Thermotoga maritima MSB8: one gene and its partner. The protein of the gene in region 1 binds, or shares a complex with, the protein of each later gene. Each region holds a gene or a part of one and is shown on either strand. Other genes may lie near its edges. The genes, in order: rpsG and tig. A codon is read from its position in the direction of its gene.

Evidence for each region.
Region 2: the proteins of rpsG (region 1) and tig are in contact, whole or in part, in a crystal structure (PDB 3GTY), measured with the Thermotoga maritima proteins. Residues at the interface, in WP_004081843.1 of Thermotoga maritima: Lys34 (codon at 1,852), Lys52 (codon at 1,798), Lys55 (codon at 1,789), Glu59 (codon at 1,777), Arg62 (codon at 1,768), Gln63 (codon at 1,765), Glu66 (codon at 1,756), Asn67 (codon at 1,753), Lys69 (codon at 1,747), Val71 (codon at 1,741), Arg95 (codon at 1,669), Ala109 (codon at 1,627), Lys110 (codon at 1,624), Lys111 (codon at 1,621), Gly112 (codon at 1,618), Arg113 (codon at 1,615), Pro114 (codon at 1,612), Glu117 (codon at 1,603), Glu121 (codon at 1,591), Ile124 (codon at 1,582), Ala125 (codon at 1,579), Tyr127 (codon at 1,573), Asn128 (codon at 1,570), Asn129 (codon at 1,567), Thr130 (codon at 1,564), Gly131 (codon at 1,561), Lys135 (codon at 1,549), Asp139 (codon at 1,537), Arg142 (codon at 1,528), Met143 (codon at 1,525); in WP_004081061.1 of Thermotoga maritima: Glu122 (codon at 2,278), Val124 (codon at 2,272), Val129 (codon at 2,257), Leu130 (codon at 2,254), Tyr133 (codon at 2,245), Glu188 (codon at 2,080), Gly259 (codon at 1,867), Ile262 (codon at 1,858), Tyr263 (codon at 1,855), Glu266 (codon at 1,846), Ser270 (codon at 1,834), Glu273 (codon at 1,825), Gln274 (codon at 1,822), Glu277 (codon at 1,813), Arg308 (codon at 1,720), Gln311 (codon at 1,711), Ile312 (codon at 1,708), Ser315 (codon at 1,699), Tyr316 (codon at 1,696), Glu325 (codon at 1,669), Arg329 (codon at 1,657), Arg336 (codon at 1,636), Leu363 (codon at 1,555), Phe366 (codon at 1,546), Trp367 (codon at 1,543), Arg373 (codon at 1,525), Leu377 (codon at 1,513), Arg381 (codon at 1,501), Leu384 (codon at 1,492), Glu387 (codon at 1,483).

The regions. Positions count from the first base shown.
Region 1 is NC_000853.1:1,500,666-1,514,449, forward strand. Bases 218-3,158 are described here. They hold rpsG (30S ribosomal protein S7), read right to left. Parts: upstream 1,952-3,158; coding sequence 1,484-1,951; downstream 218-1,483. Other genes in these bases: fusA (elongation factor G), read right to left, coding at 218-1,478; rpsL (30S ribosomal protein S12), read right to left, coding at 1,963-2,346; TM_RS07640 (DUF1893 domain-containing protein), read right to left, coding at 2,468-2,887; TM_RS07645 (PhoH family protein), read left to right, coding at 2,934-3,158. In the rest of the region: more of fusA, read right to left, coding at 1-217; more of TM_RS07645, read left to right, coding at 3,159-3,908; TM_RS07650 (HD family phosphohydrolase), read left to right, coding at 3,905-5,281; rRNA maturation RNase YbeY, read left to right, coding at 5,262-5,714; TM_RS07660 (DUF1015 domain-containing protein), read left to right, coding at 5,669-6,889; TM_RS07665 (zinc metallopeptidase), read left to right, coding at 6,902-7,594; TM_RS07670 (16S rRNA (cytosine(967)-C(5))-methyltransferase), read left to right, coding at 7,591-8,886; TM_RS07675 (nucleotidyltransferase), read right to left, coding at 8,856-10,133; TM_RS07680 (hypothetical protein), read right to left, coding at 10,130-10,522; TM_RS07685 (Fur family transcriptional regulator), read right to left, coding at 10,519-10,929; TM_RS07690 (M20 family metallopeptidase), read right to left, coding at 10,944-12,017; lysA (diaminopimelate decarboxylase), read right to left, coding at 12,018-13,178; TM_RS07700 (aspartate kinase), read right to left, coding at 13,188-13,784.
Region 2 is NC_000853.1:717,550-720,861, reverse strand. Bases 503-3,312 are described here. They hold tig (trigger factor), read right to left. Parts: upstream 2,642-3,312; coding sequence 1,364-2,641; downstream 503-1,363. Other genes in these bases: TM_RS03540 (holo-[acyl-carrier-protein] synthase), read right to left, coding at 2,946-3,312; TM_RS03545 (flagellar protein FliT), read right to left, coding at 2,668-2,940; clpP (ATP-dependent Clp endopeptidase proteolytic subunit ClpP), read right to left, coding at 781-1,392; TM_RS03560 (lipid-binding SYLF domain-containing protein), read left to right, coding at 503-763. Outside these bases: flagellar biosynthesis protein FliQ, read left to right, coding at 1-97; more of TM_RS03560, read left to right, coding at 110-502. UniProt on the Bacillus subtilis protein: Involved in protein export. Acts as a chaperone by maintaining the newly synthesized protein in an open conformation. Functions as a peptidyl-prolyl cis-trans isomerase.

The DNA of each region.
Region 1 (13,784 bases):
GCAGATTTCTTGATAGTTTCCCTGTAAGCCACCTGAGGCTGTCCAACTCTCACGTTGACACCGAACTCTCTCTTCAACCTGTCTACGACTATTTCAAGATGAAGCTCGCCCATTCCTGAAATGATGGTTTCTCCCGTTTCTTTGTCAACCCTCACCTGAAGTGTGGGGTCTTCTTCAGAAAGAGCCAGCAGTGCCTTCACGAGCTTTTCTTCATCTGCTTTCGTGACTGGTTCTACGGCAAGAGAGATAACGGGTTCTGGGAAGTCGATCTTTTCGAGGATTATAGGTTCTTTCTCGTCGCAGAGCGTGTCTCCAGTCTGAGAAACCTTGAGACCGACTCCTGCCGCTATATCACCGGGTCTGACGTAATCAACTTCCTCTCTCTTGTCTGCGTGCATGAAGACGATCCTCGATATTCTCTCCCTCTGACCCTTTGTGGAGTTGTAAACGTAACTTCCTTTCTCCAGTCTTCCAGAGTAGACTCTGAAGTACACGAGTTTTCCTATGTATGGATCCACCTGCACTTTAAAGACCAGGGCTGTGAAGGGTTCGTTTTCATCCGGCTTTCTGTAGACAACCTCTCCGTCGGAAACCCTCCATCCCTTTACCGGTGGTAGATCAAGAGGCGACGGCAGATAGTCTATCACCGCGTCCAGAAGCGGCTGTATTCCCTTGTTGGCTTTTGCCGCTCCACAGAGAACGGGAACTGCTTTGTTTTCTATGGTGGCTTTTCTCAAGACCCTCTTTATTTCTTCTTCGGAAATTTCCTCGCCTTCGAGGTATTTTTCAAGAATTTCTTCGTCGAGTTCTGCGATTTTTTCAAGCATCTCTTCTCTTCTCATTTCTGCTTCTTCTCTGAGTTCCTCCGGAATATCTCTTTCCTCGTACACAGATCCATCTTCGCTGACCCAGTAGATCGCTTTCATTTTTATGAGGTCAATCACACCCTGGAAGTCTTTCTCACTGCCGATCGGCATCTGCACCGGAATGGGATTTGCCCTGAGTTTTGTTACAAGAGTTTCAACGGCCATGTAGAAATCTGCTCCCACTTTGTCCATCTTGTTCATGAAAGCGATCCTCGGGACATTGTACTTGTCAGCCTGTCTCCAGACGGTTTCCGACTGAGGCTCGACTCCTGCCGTGGCGTCGAAAACAGCTATCGCTCCATCGAGAACACGAAGCGCCCTTTCAACCTCGGCCGTAAAGTCAACGTGTCCGGGTGTATCAATTATGTTGATTCGGTAACCTTTCCAGAAACACGTTGTGGCAGCAGACTGTATCGTAATGCCTCTTTCCTTTTCCTGAGGCATCCAGTCAGTGGTTGTGTTTCCTTCATCGACGTCTCCTATGAAGTGTTTTCTTCCCGTGTAATAGAGTATTCTCTCTGTTGTAGTAGTTTTTCCGGCGTCGATATGAGCCATTATACCGATATTTCTAAGCTTATCCAGGTCAACATATCTCGCTTCCACATTCTGCATGCTTATCACCACCTGTAATGAGCAAATGCCCTGTTGGCTTCCGCCATTCTATGTGTGTCTTCCTTCTTCTTGATGGCTGTACCCGTGTTGTTGTAAGCTGCTATGATCTCCTCAGCCAGTTTCTCCTTCATTGGTCTTCCTTTTTTGGCTCTTGCGGCTTCAACTATCCATCTGAGCGCAAGGGAAGTTCTTCTCGGTTCCTGAACTTCGATAGGAACCTGGTAAGTTGCACCTCCAACCCTTCGCGGCCTTACCTCAAGAACAGGCTTCACATTTTCTACAGCCTGCCTGAAAACTTCAAGCGGATCCTTCTTTGTCTTTTCTCTGATGATATCGAAAGCACCGTAAACGATCTTTTGGGCGATCGTCTTTTTACCATCCCACATAACTCTATTTATCAGCTTTGCAACAAGCACATCTCCGAACACTGGATCAGGTGGTATCTGTCTCTTTTCGGCTCTTCTTCTACGCACCCACAGTCACCTCACTTCTTTTGATCCTTGGGTCTTTTCGCACCATACTTACTCCTGGACTGTCTTCTTCCTTCGACACCTGCAGCATCCAGAGCTCCTCTGATGATCTTGTATCTGACACCCGGAAGGTCTTTGACCCTACCGCCTCTGACGAGCACAACAGAGTGTTCCTGGAGGTTGTGACCAATTCCGGGAATATACGCAGTGACCTCTATTCCATTTGAAAGTCTCACCCTTGCGATCTTTCTGAGAGCGGAGTTCGGTTTTTTCGGTGTCATTGTAGAAACCTTTATACACACGCCCCTCTTTTGAGGGTTTCCCTGAAGAGCAGGAGCTTTTGACTTTTTCTTCTTCGGTTTCCTGCCGTACCTGATCAATTGATTGATCGTTGGCATCTTCATCCTCCCTTCCGTTTTACTCCAAGCCGAAGTTTAATTTTACTCTTTAATCTGTATGTTGTCAACAAAGAAAACAGACACCTCTGATCAATTTATCATAAGTAGTTTAAAACTTCATTTAAAGTGACGTGAATTTTGAAAGAACAATCCTTATGATTTCCTCCGGGTCGTCCATCTCCAGAACCAGTTTTTCGAATGGACACATACTCTTGCCATCTTTTCCCAGGACGAAAGGTATTTTTTCATCATAACTGAAAGACTGTCCGTATTCATTCATCAATTTCAACGCCGGCTTGCTTATAACTTTTGCGTGGATGTGATCGGGTTTCATTTTCAACAGAAAAGAAGCCGCAGCCTTTCCAACCATTTTGTCGATCACCAGGCTTCCTTCCAGATTATCGAACCTTTTGAAAAGCTCCACCACGGGTTTGAGGCCGCTGTCTTTACTTTCGAAGATCGATCGGCCGCTATAAGCCAGCAAACTTAGATCTTTCTTCTCGAAGATTTTCAAAGCTGATCTTAAAAGGTTTTTCTCCACGGCTTCACGCTCCCTGTAGTATAATTTCCTTAGAAAGTATACCAGTGTGGAGGTGGAAATTACGATTACGGTTAGGAAAGTAAGAATTCCCGAAGATGTGGCCGTTCTGGAGATATTCGGACAGTACGATAAGCGCGCGAGGTATCTGAAAAAACTGTTCAACGTGGAATTCGCGGTGAGAGACAGTGAGATCCTTATAAAAGGCATGGATGAGAAAAGTGTCGATGCGGCTCACCGGGTGCTCGATGAGATCATATCCATAACACGGGACGGTCACCTTCTGGACTGGACTGAGTTCGAGTATCTCGTGGAGAGAGTTTCGAACTCAGAAAGTGTGAAAGAAGTTTACTCAAACAATAGCAAAGGATTGATCATCGGCAAGAAAGTGAAACCAAAGACACTCGGCCAGAAGAAGTATCTGGAAGCAGTCGAAAAAAACGACGTGGTGTTCGTTATAGGTCCAGCCGGTACAGGAAAAACGTACCTGGCAGTGGCCGTCGCTCTAGATTATCTGAAAATGGGAAAGGTGAACAGGATCATCCTCACAAGACCAGCCGTTGAAGCCGGTGAGAAGCTCGGATACTTGCCGGGAGATCTGTCCGAAAAGGTGGAACCCTATCTCAGACCTCTTTACGACGCCATCATAGATATCACGTCTCCGGACAAATTCAACAGCTATCGTGAAAGAGGCATCATAGAGATCGTACCGCTCGCTTACATGAGAGGAAGGACTTTGAATAACTCCTTTATAATACTGGATGAAGCCCAGAACACCACATACCAGCAGATGAAGATGTTCCTCACCAGACTCGGATTCAACTCCAAGGCGGTCATAACGGGAGACATCACACAGGTAGATATCGAGAAGGAAAAGTCCGGTCTTATAGAGTGTCAGAAAATTTTAGAAGGAATCTCTGGAATAGAATTCGTGTATCTGAACGAAAGCGACGTTGTGAGGCATCCTCTCGTTAAGAAGATCATAAAGGCCTACGAAGAGTATGAAAGGTCGAGGAAATCATGAATCGAAAGCGTTTCCTCCTGATAACGATTACAGTGATTCTCTCTCTGATGCTGGTGCACGTTCGTACAGGAATCAGACCCTTGAATTTCACCTTTGAGGCACTGATCACCCTCATTGTTTGGTTCGCCCTGGTAGAAATGAGCACCAGATATTACAGAAAGTACTGGCTCAGTGAAGTGTTTACCTACACTCACTTGGCTCTGATCCTGCTCGGATCTTCTTTCATTGGATTTTCTTTCCCGGAGATAGGTCCTTTTGTGACACCTGTATACATACCGGTTGCCCTCATAGAACTCGTGTTCTTTTCCCCAGAAATAGCCATAACAAGTGGATTTTTGATGTCTTTGTTTGCTCTGTATCGATGGAGTTACGATATCTTTCTTCTTCTACCGTTCATTTCAACAACCTTTGTTGCGGCAGTGACTCTCTCCAAAGCGAACAGAAGGCTGGACGTGGTGAAATCTTCTGCCTTTACATCTCTTGCTCTTATGGGAACATCTCTGTTCATGAAGTTTGGACTGAAAATCGAGTACACTCCGTATGACCTGGTAGCTGCTATTTTGAATCCGATCTTTTCAGGAATTCTGGTTCTTGGAATACTGCCTTACGTAGAATACACAAGCCGTCTTTACTCGAATCTTGGGCTCGTGGAGTTCGGAAATCTGAACCATCCGTTGCTCAAGATGCTTTCCATTAAAGCCCCAGGAACTTATTATCACAGTGTGATCGTCGCGAATTTAGCAGAAACTGCAGCGGAGAAAATAGGCGCAAACCCCATTCTGGCAAGAATAGGAGCCTACTATCACGATATAGGGAAGATGAAACGCCCTCACTTCTTCACTGAAAACATTAGAGATGGTAAAAACCCCCACGAAGACATAACCCCTTCTCTCAGTCACCTCGTTTTGAACGAACACGTGAAGTACGGTGTGGAACTTGCAAGAAAATATCGACTCCCTCTCCTTGTTGAATTCATAATCCCCCAGCACCACGGTACAAGATCACAGAAGTATTTCTACTACAAGGCGAAACAACAGTTCGAGGATATTCCCGAGGAAGAGTTCCGTTATCCTGGTCCCAAGCCTCAGTTCAAAGAAGCGGCTATTATCATGCTTGCCGACTCTGTGGAAGCCGCCTCAAGAAGCTTGAAGTCACCTTCTGTTTCTCAGATAAAGGAATGTGTCGAAGATGTCATATCTTCCATATTCTTTGAGAGACAGCTCGATGAGTCAGGCATCACTCTGAGTGAGCTCGAAGAGATTTCCGACGCGTTCCTTCAGGTTCTCGTGAACCTGTTCAGTTCCAGAATTGAATACCCCGAAGAAGAAAAAATTCAGAAGGTGGTAAAGATAAATGATAAGAATACTGGGTGAAGGTAAAGGATCGAAACTTCTCGAAAATTTGAAAGAAAAACTCGAAGAAATCGTAAAGAAAGAGATAGGAGACGTACATGTAAACGTGATTCTTGTGAGCGAAGATGAAATTAAGGAACTCAACCAGCAGTTTCGGGGTCAAGATCGACCGACAGACGTGCTCACTTTTCCCCTCATGGAAGAAGACGTCTATGGAGAAATTTACGTTTGTCCTCTGATCGTAGAAGAAAATGCGAGAGAGTTCAACAACACCTTCGAAAAAGAACTGCTGGAAGTGGTGATCCACGGGATACTTCACCTTGCAGGATACGATCACGAGTTCGAAGACAAAAACTCCAAAGAGATGTTCGAAAAACAGAAAAAATACGTTGAGGAGGTATGGGGTGAATGGAGATCAAACCCTTCAGAGGATTCAGACCCAGGGAAGAGATAGCCGAAAAATTCGTGGCCAAACCCTACGATGTGGTTTCCTTTCTTGAAGCCAAAGAGACAATAAAGAACAATCCTTTCAGCTTTCTCAGAGTAACTCGCGTTGAAGCAGAAACACACGAAATAGAGATGGATCCTACACCCGAAGACATGGAGAAAGCCAGGAGAAATCTTGAAAAGTTCATAGAGGATGGCATCCTCATTCAGGAAGAAAAAGAAGCGTTCTACATTTACCGTCAGAGAATGGGCGATCACATACAAACAGGAATTGTAGCGCTCTTTCCTGTGGAGGAGTACAAAAAGGGTCGAATAAAGAAACACGAACTCACCAGAAAAAAGAAAGAAGAGGAAAGAGTTCAACACATTCTGAAAACACGTGCACACACAGGACAGGTCTTTCTTTTCTACAGAGCCTTTGAAGAATTCGATAGAAAACTCTCCGAAATTGCTGATTCTCAGGAGCCTGTCTATAGAATACGCGATGATCTCGATGTCATCCATGAGTTTTTCGTTGTCAAGAATGAAAACGAAGTGAATGAAATAAAGAAGCTCTTTGAGAGAGTGGAGGAACTCTACATAGCGGATGGTCACCACAGGGCAGCGGCCGCAGCCAGGGTCAGCGACATACTGGACGAGAAGATAGGAAAAGGACCTCACAATTACTTCATGGCCACAGCGTTCCCCCACAACCAGCTCAGAATATTCGACTACAACAGAGTGGTGAAATCTCAACTCACGCCAGAGGAATTACTCGAAAAACTCCAGGAAAAATTCGAAACGTACAGATCCTACAAGGTACCTGCAAGACCATCCAGAGAACACGAAATAACCATGTACGTGGGTAACAGAAAATGGTACGCCCTGATCCCAAAAAGAGTGCCGGAGGACGTTGTTGAGAGTCTAGATGTGAACATTCTTCAGCGTGAGGTTCTGGAACCCATCTTCGGTATTTCCAATCCTCGCGAAGATGAGAGGATAGACTTCGTTGGTGGAATAAAGGGCCTGTGCGAACTGGAAAGAATGGTGGACAAAGGAGAGTTCGATGTGGCCTTCGCGATGTATCCGGTGAACATAGAAACGCTTATGAAAGTCTCAGATGAAGGAAAGATCATGCCGCCGAAATCAACATGGTTTGAACCGAAACTTCTGAGTGGTCTGGTGGTGCACGTGTTCGGCTGAGGAGGTGATACGGTGTTCTTCCTTTTTGACCCAACGTTCATCATACTGATTCCCGGTATTCTCCTGGCTTTCTGGGCGCAGATGCGAGTTCAGGCTGCTTACAACAAGTACTCACAAGTAAGATCCTCTCTTGGACTCACTGGATATGAACTCGCAAAAAGACTCCTTGAGAACGCGGGAATCTACAACGTGAAAATAGAGGTCGTTTCCGGTTTTCTGACTGACCATTACGATCCCTACCGGAAGGTTCTCAGGCTCTCTCCACAGAATTTCAAAGGTGTTTCCGTCGCTTCACTCGGAGTTGTGGCTCACGAAGTGGGGCACGCTCTTCAAGACGCAGAAAAATATCCGATGCTCGCACTGAGGAATCTGATGGTACCAGCAGCCATCACGGGTTCTCAGCTTGCTTGGATTATTTTCATTCTTGGTTTCATCTTTTACACACCGTTTCTGATAAGACTGGGAATTCTTCTGTTTTCTCTGGTGGTGCTTTTTACCCTCATCACGCTTCCTGTTGAGTTCGACGCCAGCAGGCGCGCCGTGAAACTCCTTGAAACAACGATGCTGATGCCGGAGTACGAGCTCAAGGGAGTAAAAGAGGTACTCGATGCCGCTGCTCTCACCTACGTCGCGTCTTCACTGATGGCGTTCCTCCAGCTCCTCAGAATGATAGTAATCGCTGGTTTGTTCGGTGATAGAAGATGAGAACGAACGTTAGATTGCTCGCCTACAGACTTCTGAGGAAGTACGAGAAGGAAAAATTCATATCGAGAGAGGACGTGGACAGCGTCCTCTCTTTTTTGGACGACAGAGACAGAAGATTTTTCAAAGAGCTCGTGTGGGGAGTTGTGAGGAAAGAAGAACTTCTGGACTGGTACATAAACCAGCTTTTGAAGAAAAAGGACATCCCTCCCGCTGTCAGGGTTGCGTTGAGGATGGGGGCTTATCAGCTCCTCTTCATGAACAGCGTTCCGGATTACGCAGCAGTCAGCGAAACAGTAAAACTGGTGAAGAACGAGAACTTCAAAAAACTGGTGAACGCCGTGCTGAGGAGATTGAGGACCGTCCCCGAACCAAAAGAACTTCACCTCGTCTACTCACACCCGGAGTGGATCGTGAACTACTGGAGATCATTTCTTCCCGAAGAAGCGGTCCTGAGAATAATGAAGTGGAATCAGGAACCTCTCCCTGTTATGCTCCGTGTGAATTCGCTTGCAGCCACTAAGGAGGAAGTCATCAAAATCCTTGCTGAAGAGGGTACGGAGGCAGTCCCGGGAAAACACGCTCCGTTTTCCCTGATTGTGAGGAAACTCGGCGTTCCAATGAACGACTCCAGGGTGATAAACGATGGGCTCGCGAGTGTTCAGGGAGAGTCTTCACAGCTTGTACCTTTCTTCATGGAGCTGAGACCCGGACTGAGAGTACTGGATACCTGCGCGGCACCGGGTGGTAAGACTACCGCCATCGCCGAATTGATGAAGGATCAGGGGAAGATACTGGCCGTTGATATAAGCAGAGAGAAAATCCAGCTCGTCGAAAAACACGCGAAACGTCTGAAACTCTCTTCGATAGAGACAAAGATCGCCGATGCGGAACGACTCACAGAGTACGTCCAGGATACATTTGATAGGGTCCTGGTGGACGCTCCCTGTACCTCGCTGGGCACGGCAAGAAACCATCCGGAAGTTCTGAGGAGAGTGAACAAAGAGGATTTCGAGAAGTTCTCGGAGATTCAGCTGAGGATGGTACAGCAGGCCTGGCAGCTTCTGGAAAAGGGAGGAATTCTCCTCTACAGCACATGTACCGTGACAAAAGAAGAAAACACTGAAGTGGTGAAAAGATTCGTCTACGAACAGAAAGACGTTGAAGTGATCGATATCAGAGACAAGATGAAAGAATTCGAAGTGGAAGGAATCTGGGATGGTTACGGCTTTCTGATGCTTCCCGACGAGACGATAACTCCCTTCTACATCTCCGTTCTCAGAAAGATGGGATGAATGGAGAAGTCTCGCTCCCCACAGCGCTGTTCCACCGATGGGAAAAACATCGAGTAGAAGTTCGTCGCCTTCACGTCAAGATCGATCTGTTCAAGAAAGAGTTGTTTATCAACTGGTAGGTCTGTTTTCTCCAGTACTTTCCTGTAAAGAGACATGTTTGTCACGATCGGAAGTTTTGCCTTCTTTCTCATGAGAGAAAGGATCTCTCTTCCCTTCTCTGTGAAGCCGAGGATTCTGATGTACTGAGGCCCTTTTGTGTTGCTTTTTTCAACGAATTCTTTGTTCACTTCGAACACCGAAAAGAGAGCGAGCCTTCTTATTCGAGAAAAGGTGAAGCGTTTGGCTTTGACACACTCCAGAAAATCCCGGTAAGACCCTGTTTGTCTGGCACAGACGTGAAATCTCTTTTCGAGTCCCTCAGAAAAACCGTGGATCTTCTCGAAGAAATCCATGTTTTTCAGTCTGAAAAACGAGAGGAGAAAATCTCCCATGTTCTCGAGGAAAACGGGTCCCCGCCCTTCGTTTATCTCTCTCATGAGAATTTCAAAAGAATCTTCTGGAAGAGAATCTCTCACCTCTTCCCATCTTTTTTCCCTCATAAGATTTCTTATCGCCGTTGCGCTGGAGAATCGTCCCCTGAAACTGGTATCTTTTTCTTCTGCTCCTACCCTTTTTATTGTGTGGAATCTGATGTTCGAGCCTATCTTTAGAGCGGAATGAATGTACTCCACTCCTAGGATGTCGTTCGACTTTTCGAGTTTCAAGACCTCTTCTTCGTTCCAACCCTTCATGGAGAAATACCTCATCAGAGCGTACTTTCTGGCATTAGGGAAGGAATAGCCTTTCTTCAACTCTTCATGCAAAAACTTCTGATATTCGTCGGGTTGTTCGTAAAGGATTCGTGCCACTCTTTGAAGAAATTCGATATCGTTCGATTCACTTCCAAAGACTACATCTGTGACAACACCCGTTGCATCCAGCACACACACTGCACCGAAAGCAAATCCCCCGGCATCCTGCGTGGCAAAAACAACGGGCAATTCCAGAACAACATCTACCCCCATTCTGAGAGCGATCTCTGCCCGTGCGAATTTATCTATGACGGCAGGTTCGCCTCTCTGGCAGAAATTACCGCTCATCACAGCGATTGTGTAGTCCGGTTTCACGAGTTCTCTGGCCGAAGTCAGATGATAGAGGTGTCCGTTGTGGAATGGATTGTACTCCACGACAACGCCGAGAACCTTCAGTCTTCATCCCTCCTGATGATCGTGAGGAAATAGGCAAGAGAGACCATTGTGAAGAGAAGAAAAATGAGATAAGCGGGAGCGATCTTCGAAAAGATTCCCCTGAGGATGTACAGTCCATAAATCTCGCTCACAAAAGAGACGGAAAGAACAACAAAGCCTAATACAACGAACCACTTGATCCCGGAAGAGGTGTAGAAGTTGAGGAGAATACCTGAGCCGAGTATTGGCAGAAAACACGCCAGAAGAACATTTGCAATATTTTCCGGGAGTTTTATTCCTGCGAATCCCTCGATGTAAGGTGCCAGAAAGTACAATCCCGCCCAGACAACCAAACCCAGAATTCCTATGATTACGAGAAGAAGAGAAAAAAGTTGCACAAGGTACCTCAATCTTTCACCTTCTTCAAACACTCCTCACAGATGCCTTTTATCACCAGTTCGATTTTTTCTCTTTTGCCTTTTACCTCTCCAAGTTTCAGCTCCCTTATTTCTACGTCTTCAATCTTTCCGCATTCTCTGCAAATGAAGTGCCCATGCGGTTCCGGGTTGAAATCGAAGATCGTTTTTTGACCATCGCTGAAGGCATAAATAACACCAAGATCCACCAAAAGGTAAAGAACACTGTAGAGAGTAGCGATGGAAAGCGAGGGAACTTTCTTCGACAGAATGGCAAAAAGCTCCTTTGCCTCAAAATGGCCTTCTTTCATCTCGGATACGAATTTTATGATCTCCATCCTCTGAGTTGTGAGTTTTACCTTTTTCGATTTCAAGCGTTCAATTATCTCTTCTGTGGTCATAATATTCACTCTCCTCAAATGACCATAGCAAGCTCAGCTAAAAGATCCGCCGCCATGGGTATATACCTGTCATTCGGTAAAAAACGCGGGTGGTGAAGCCCAAAACGTTCTCCTTCTCCCACGCCAAACCAGAATAAGAGAGAAGGAAACACTTGCGAGAAATATCCAAAGTCCTCTCCGGTCCACTTCATATCGCATTCAACAAAAGAAAACCCCAACCTCTGACAGGTCTCTCTTAGAGTTTCAAAGAGGTTTTGATCCACCTTCACCTCGGGATAGACACTGCCTCTTTCAACAGCAAAATCAACTCCCATTTCTTCTTTCAGTTCTCCAAGCTGTTTTACCATGTTGGATATCACTTCCTCTGTTATCCTCAGCGCTTCTGATCTTATCGTTCCTTCTAATTTTATCTCATCTGGAACGATGTTCCTCGCCCGTCCCCCCGAAATTTTGCCAACCCCCACAAGAGCGTTCCACTTTTTGTTGTAGAGCCAGCCGAGAAAAGAAACCGCTGCCTTCAGAGCGTCCTTTCCTTTCTCAGCGAACGCCACGTGGGCCGGAACACCTTTAAAGTATACATCGAATTCCGTGGCAGAGGCAAAAAGCACTCCGGGTCGGGATGCCACAGTTCCAGCATCGTACTCGTCAGTCACGTGGAATCCAACAGCGGCTTTTATTTCGTACTTATCTTTGAGAAAGTCCACAACTTCTTTCGCTCCACCACCCGTCTCTTCGGCAGGCTGAAAGACAAAGAGAAAGTTCTTTTTCACGTTCCTGAGTCTCTTCATGGCACCGTAGAGTGCGCTCATGTGAAAGTCGTGTCCACACGCGTGCATATACTCATTCCGCGACGCGAACTCCCATCCCGTTTCTTCTTTTATGGGTAGAGCATCCATATCAGCTCTCAGAACAACGTACGGATCTTCCGTTTCTTTCTTCTCTATCACAAGCCCTGTTCCGGCCACTTCTATGATCTTCTCGTATCCGATCTCAATCACTGCTTTTCTGAGCGTCTCTTTTGTCCTGTACTCCTTGAAAGAAAGCTCCGGATTCATGTGGAGAATGTGCCTCAGCTCGATTTCGTCCATTCACATCACCACGTCTTTGAAAATATCCATCTCCGTTTCCCTTCTTCTTATCAGAGAAATTCTTCCGTTTTCTCTGACGAGCACTTCAGCTGGACGTGTGGTCGAGTTGTAGTTGTTCGACATAGTGTAACCGTAAGCTCCCGCGTTTTCCACAGCGATGATGTCACCCGGTTCGACCTCTGGAAGTTCCCGGTCGTACGCGATCACGTCACCGCTTTCGCACAGTGGACCAACCACATCTGCCCTCATCTCTTTACCCTGTTTTCCGAGCACAAAGATCCTGTGATATGCGGAATAAAGTGCCGGTCTTATGAGGACATTCATCCCACCATCGACTACAACGAACGCCTTGTTATGTCTTCTTTTGACGAGCACCACTCTGAGGAGCAGATACCCAGAAGGTGCTACGATGTACCTTCCTATTTCGACGATGACTCTTTTGAATCTCTTCAAATCAGGAACAACCTTTTCTCTGTAACTGGACAGGTCGAGTTCCTCTCCGCTGTAGTTTATTCCCCAGCCGCCGCCGATGTTGATCTCTTCGAATCCATACCTTTCAGAAGCCCGAACAACTTTACTGAAGGCTTCCACAAAGGGTTCAACCCGGGTTATCTGCGATCCTATGTGAACATGGAGACCTCTTATGTTCATTGATCTGAATCTTTCCATGAACGAATCCAGATCTTCCAGTGGTATTCCGAACTTGTGCTTTTTCAAGCCGGTGGAGATGTGAGGGTGTGTCTTCGCATCGACCTCCGGATTCACCCTGATGAAATACTCCACGCCTTCCGGGTTCAATTCTCTCCAGATCTCCATCTCCTCGAACGAATCCACGTTGACGATTCTCACATCTTCTCTCAAAAAGTGTTCCATTTGATCCCTGCTCTTTCCGTTGCCGTTCCATACAACGGTATGGGAAGGAACTCCCGCCAGTTTAGCCGCGAGGAGTTCCCCCTTTGTCACCACGTCCATGCCGAAACCCTCTTCTCTTAGAATCTTCAAAAGAACAGGATTGTTGTTCGCTTTCACGGCAAACGTTGGAAGGAGATTCACTCCCTCGAAGACCTCTTTTACAAGACGTGACCTTTTTCGCAGTGTTTCCTCGAAGTATACGTAGGTGGGTGTCCCATGAATCTCTGCCACTTTCCTCAGGATGTCCATTTCTTCACCTCACAGTTCGAATTCTTCGATCACCGATTTCAGCGCCTCTTCCGCTTTCTCTTCAGGAACAAGACAGGAGATCTTTATCTCCGACGTTGTGACGAGCTCCGGTGTGACTCCCGCTCTTTCCAGCGCTTCAAAAAACCTTGCGGCCACGCCCGGACTCGTTCTCATTCCCACTCCAACTATGGAGAGTTTGGCAAAACCTCCTTCGTAGGTGGATTTCCACCCTTCCACATCCCTGAGAGCCTCTTTGAGCGCTTCGTCCAGATCTTCTTTGTGGTCTTCGAGAATCGTGAAGGAGAGGAAAACCTTTCCGTTCGAAGGGACAAGGGAGATCATGTCCACGTTCAGAGCCCTTTTTCCAACTTCCTCGAAAATGGCCGTGATGTACTTCACATCCTTTGGGAGGAAAGATATGGAAACTTTTATTTGACCATGAGAAATTGTCGCTCCTGTTACAACGGGTTCTTCCAGCCACTCCGGAAGTCTTTCTACCACCATGGTTCCCTCCTCTTCGGTGAAAGAAGATGCACAGTAGATGGGTATCCCATACTTCTTTGCTATTTCCACGGATCTTGAGTGAAGAACTTTCGCACCGAGAGC
Region 2 (3,312 bases), 780 kb from region 1 along the record:
GCTGTTTCTCACGATCCTGTTTCTGAGCGGCTGGATGGCGCAGAAAATCCTCGACTTCTTCAGTGAAATGCTTCAGAAGTACTTCCAGATGATCTGAGGAGGTGATGAGGTGAAACAATTCCTCGTTGCTTTAACGATCCTCACATCTTCGCTGTTTTCTTTCGCAAGTGCGCTTGATATAATCGATGAATCGTTCCTCGCACTGAAAGAGTTTCTCGATCAACCGGACAGCGGTGCGTTTCTCTCACTTCTCGAGAGGGCCAGGGGCATATTCATCGTGCCCAAATACCTGAAACTCGGCTGGGTACTGGGAGGGCAGTACGGCCAGGGAGTGCTTTTGAAAAGAGACCCAGAGACGAACACCTGGTACGGCCCTCTGTTTGTGAAAATGTACGGATTGAGCTTCGGTCCGCAGATAGGATTTCAATCAGTTTCTCTCATAGCCGTCATCATGGAAAATGTCGATGCCTTCGCCGAAGGAAACATCACCCTGGGAGGATCACTGAGCGTCGCGGCGGGACCTCTTGGAAGAAGACTCAGCGCCGATTACAATCTTGACGCTTCCGTCTATTCGTATTCAATAGCACGTGGGTTCTACGCGGGTTTTTCCTTAGAAGGGGCAAAGATAGACGTCGACTTAGATCTCACAAGGGAGTACTACAACGTGTACAGAATCGAACCTGAAGAAATACTGAGAAGAGAAGTCTCGGGAAGGGCAGAAAAGATCGTAAACCTTCTGAACGAAAAATTGACAGAAGAATAGGGCACCTTCCGGTGCCCTTACTCTCTTGTGCTGACGACTTTATCGACTATCCCGTACTCTTTCGCTTCTTCTGCACTCATGAAGAAATCTCTGTCTGTGTCTTTTTCTATCTTTTCAATCGGCTGTCCCGTGTGTTTACTCAGAATTCTGTTGAGAAGATCTTTTATTCTCAGAAGCTCTCTCGTGATGATCTCCACATCCTTGGCAGGTCCCTCAGCACCACCGAGCGGCTGGTGTATCATTATTCGAGCGTTCGGAAGCGCGTACCTTTTTCCCTTTGCACCGGCTGCGAGGAGCACAGCCGCCATGGAAGCCGCCTGTCCTACACATATGGTTGAGACATCACACTTTATGTACTGCATCGTATCGTAGATAGCGAGTCCCGCCGTCACAGAACCTCCGGGGGAGTTTATGTAGAGGTAGACGTCTTTATCCGGATCCTCCGCCTCAAGAAACAGAAGTTGAGCTATGACCAGGTTTGCAACATAGTCGTCTATGGGGGATCCGAGGAAAACTATTCTGTCCTTTAGGAGCCTCGAGAAGATGTCGTAGGCTCTCTCGTACCTTCCCGTAGACTCAACGACTATGGGAACGTATTGATCAATTATCTTCTTTTCCTTCACTGTCATCACCCTCTCCTTTTGGTTCAACCACTTTCACCTTGACTTCCTGAAGTAACAGATCGAGCACTTTTCTTTTCAGAATAGCCCATCTCAATTCTTCTCTGAGGTCCTGCCGTGCTTTGACAAGGCTCTTAGCACGATCAGGAGAGATTCCCCAGAAAGGAGCGAGTTCCTCCGCTTCTTTCTCGAGTTCCTCATCGTTCACGCTGATCCCCTTCTCCTGTGCGAGAACCTCTATCACTCTGTCTCTCTTTATGTCATCCAGAATTCTCTCCTTCAGTTCTTCTCTGAATTTCTCCTCGCTCTCATACGAACTCACGATCTGTTCGTACCTTCCTTCTCTCTTCAACCTGTTGATCGCTTCGTTAACGAGTATCTCCAGAGTCCTATCAGATATCTCGATCTCCACAATTTCAGGGAGTTTCTCAAGAAGTTGCTCTCTCATGCTCTCTTTCATTTCCACATCGTAGATCTCTTTTCCCTCTTTCTTCAGAGATTCTTTCAGCTGTTCCAGTGTTTCGAATTCGTTGTTCACTGACTTTGCAAGTTCATCACCGATCTCTGGAAGGGTGCGTTTGTACACTTCTTCCACTTCGAGCTTGTATGTGTACTTCTTTCCCTCGTACTCCCTCTCAATTTCCACAACGTCGCCTTTCTTCTTTCCCACGAGGTCTTTCACAAAGGGTCTGTCTTCGTCCTCACTTATCACGTATTCGTATTCACGAGAGGTGAGTTTTTTTCCCTCCTCGTTGTACACTTCCATGTTCACTCTCACGAGATCTCCCGCTTCAGCGGGTCCTTCTTTGGGCTCGAGGAGAGCGTGACTTTCTCTGAGATCCTCTATTCTCCTTTCCACGTATTTTTCCAGGACCTTTTCCTCGTCCACTTTTTCCACTTCTATCTTCGAAATGTCACCTATTCTCACTTCCGGTTCTTCATGAACCTCCACCACCACTCTGGCAGTGACGTCCTTCAGTTCTCTTTCGGTCACTATAGGAGACAAAATGAGCTTTCTGTCTTTGAGCGTGTCTGGTATGAGGTCCATGAGAAAGTCGAGCGTGTACTCCTGAAATTCTTCACCGAGCTTCATCTTCAGGACATTCTTTGGGATTCGTCCTTTTCTGAATCCTGGAATCTCCACTCTCTGGTTCAAGTACCTGACCGCTTTGTCCTCGGCCTGCGCGATTTCTTCTGCTCCAAAAACGTACTCCAGCACAACTCGGTTTTTGTCTCTTTCAAGCTCCTTCACTTCCATTACTGTTCATCCCTCCTGTCGTGTTTTTATCCTCTCCCTAAGGTATCTCCTCTGGTCCATATGTTCTTTTGAAGAGACGATCTGGCTTCTCTGATAACATTGATCTCCTGAAAAAGCGCTGTCTTTCTCTTTTCGATGATTTCCAATCTTTTTCTGTCCTTTTCAAGGATCTCAGACAGTTTGTCCTTTGGGAGTCCTTCCATCAACTCTTTCCTTTTATTCAAAAGAGAAAGAAGCGTTTCATAGTCTTCCTTCTCAATCGCTTCGTCTATTTTTCTTTCTATCTCATCGATGTTCATTTCTCTCACTCTCCGATGAGGATGTTACCATACCTCACAAGCCTGCAACCCGAGCTTTCCAGCAGTTTCTTCAAAGTAAACGGTGGGAGTGAAGTCTCTATCTCCCACCCTTCGACTGACCTTTCAAGGACTTCGAACCTTTTCCTCAAAAAGCTTTCGTCACCTTCTACAATGATATCACCTTTTCTTTTTTCGAGAACAACAAGAGCCACAGCGAATCTATCGTGAGAAAGTGAAACATGAGCGTAGTTGAAGAAGCCGAAATCCTTATGAACGCACAGAACTGGTTTCCCGTTGCTTTCCAGAAATTCCACATCCGTGAAGCTGTGCCCATTCAAACCCGTTCCCAGAGCCTTGAAAAAAGCTTCCTTT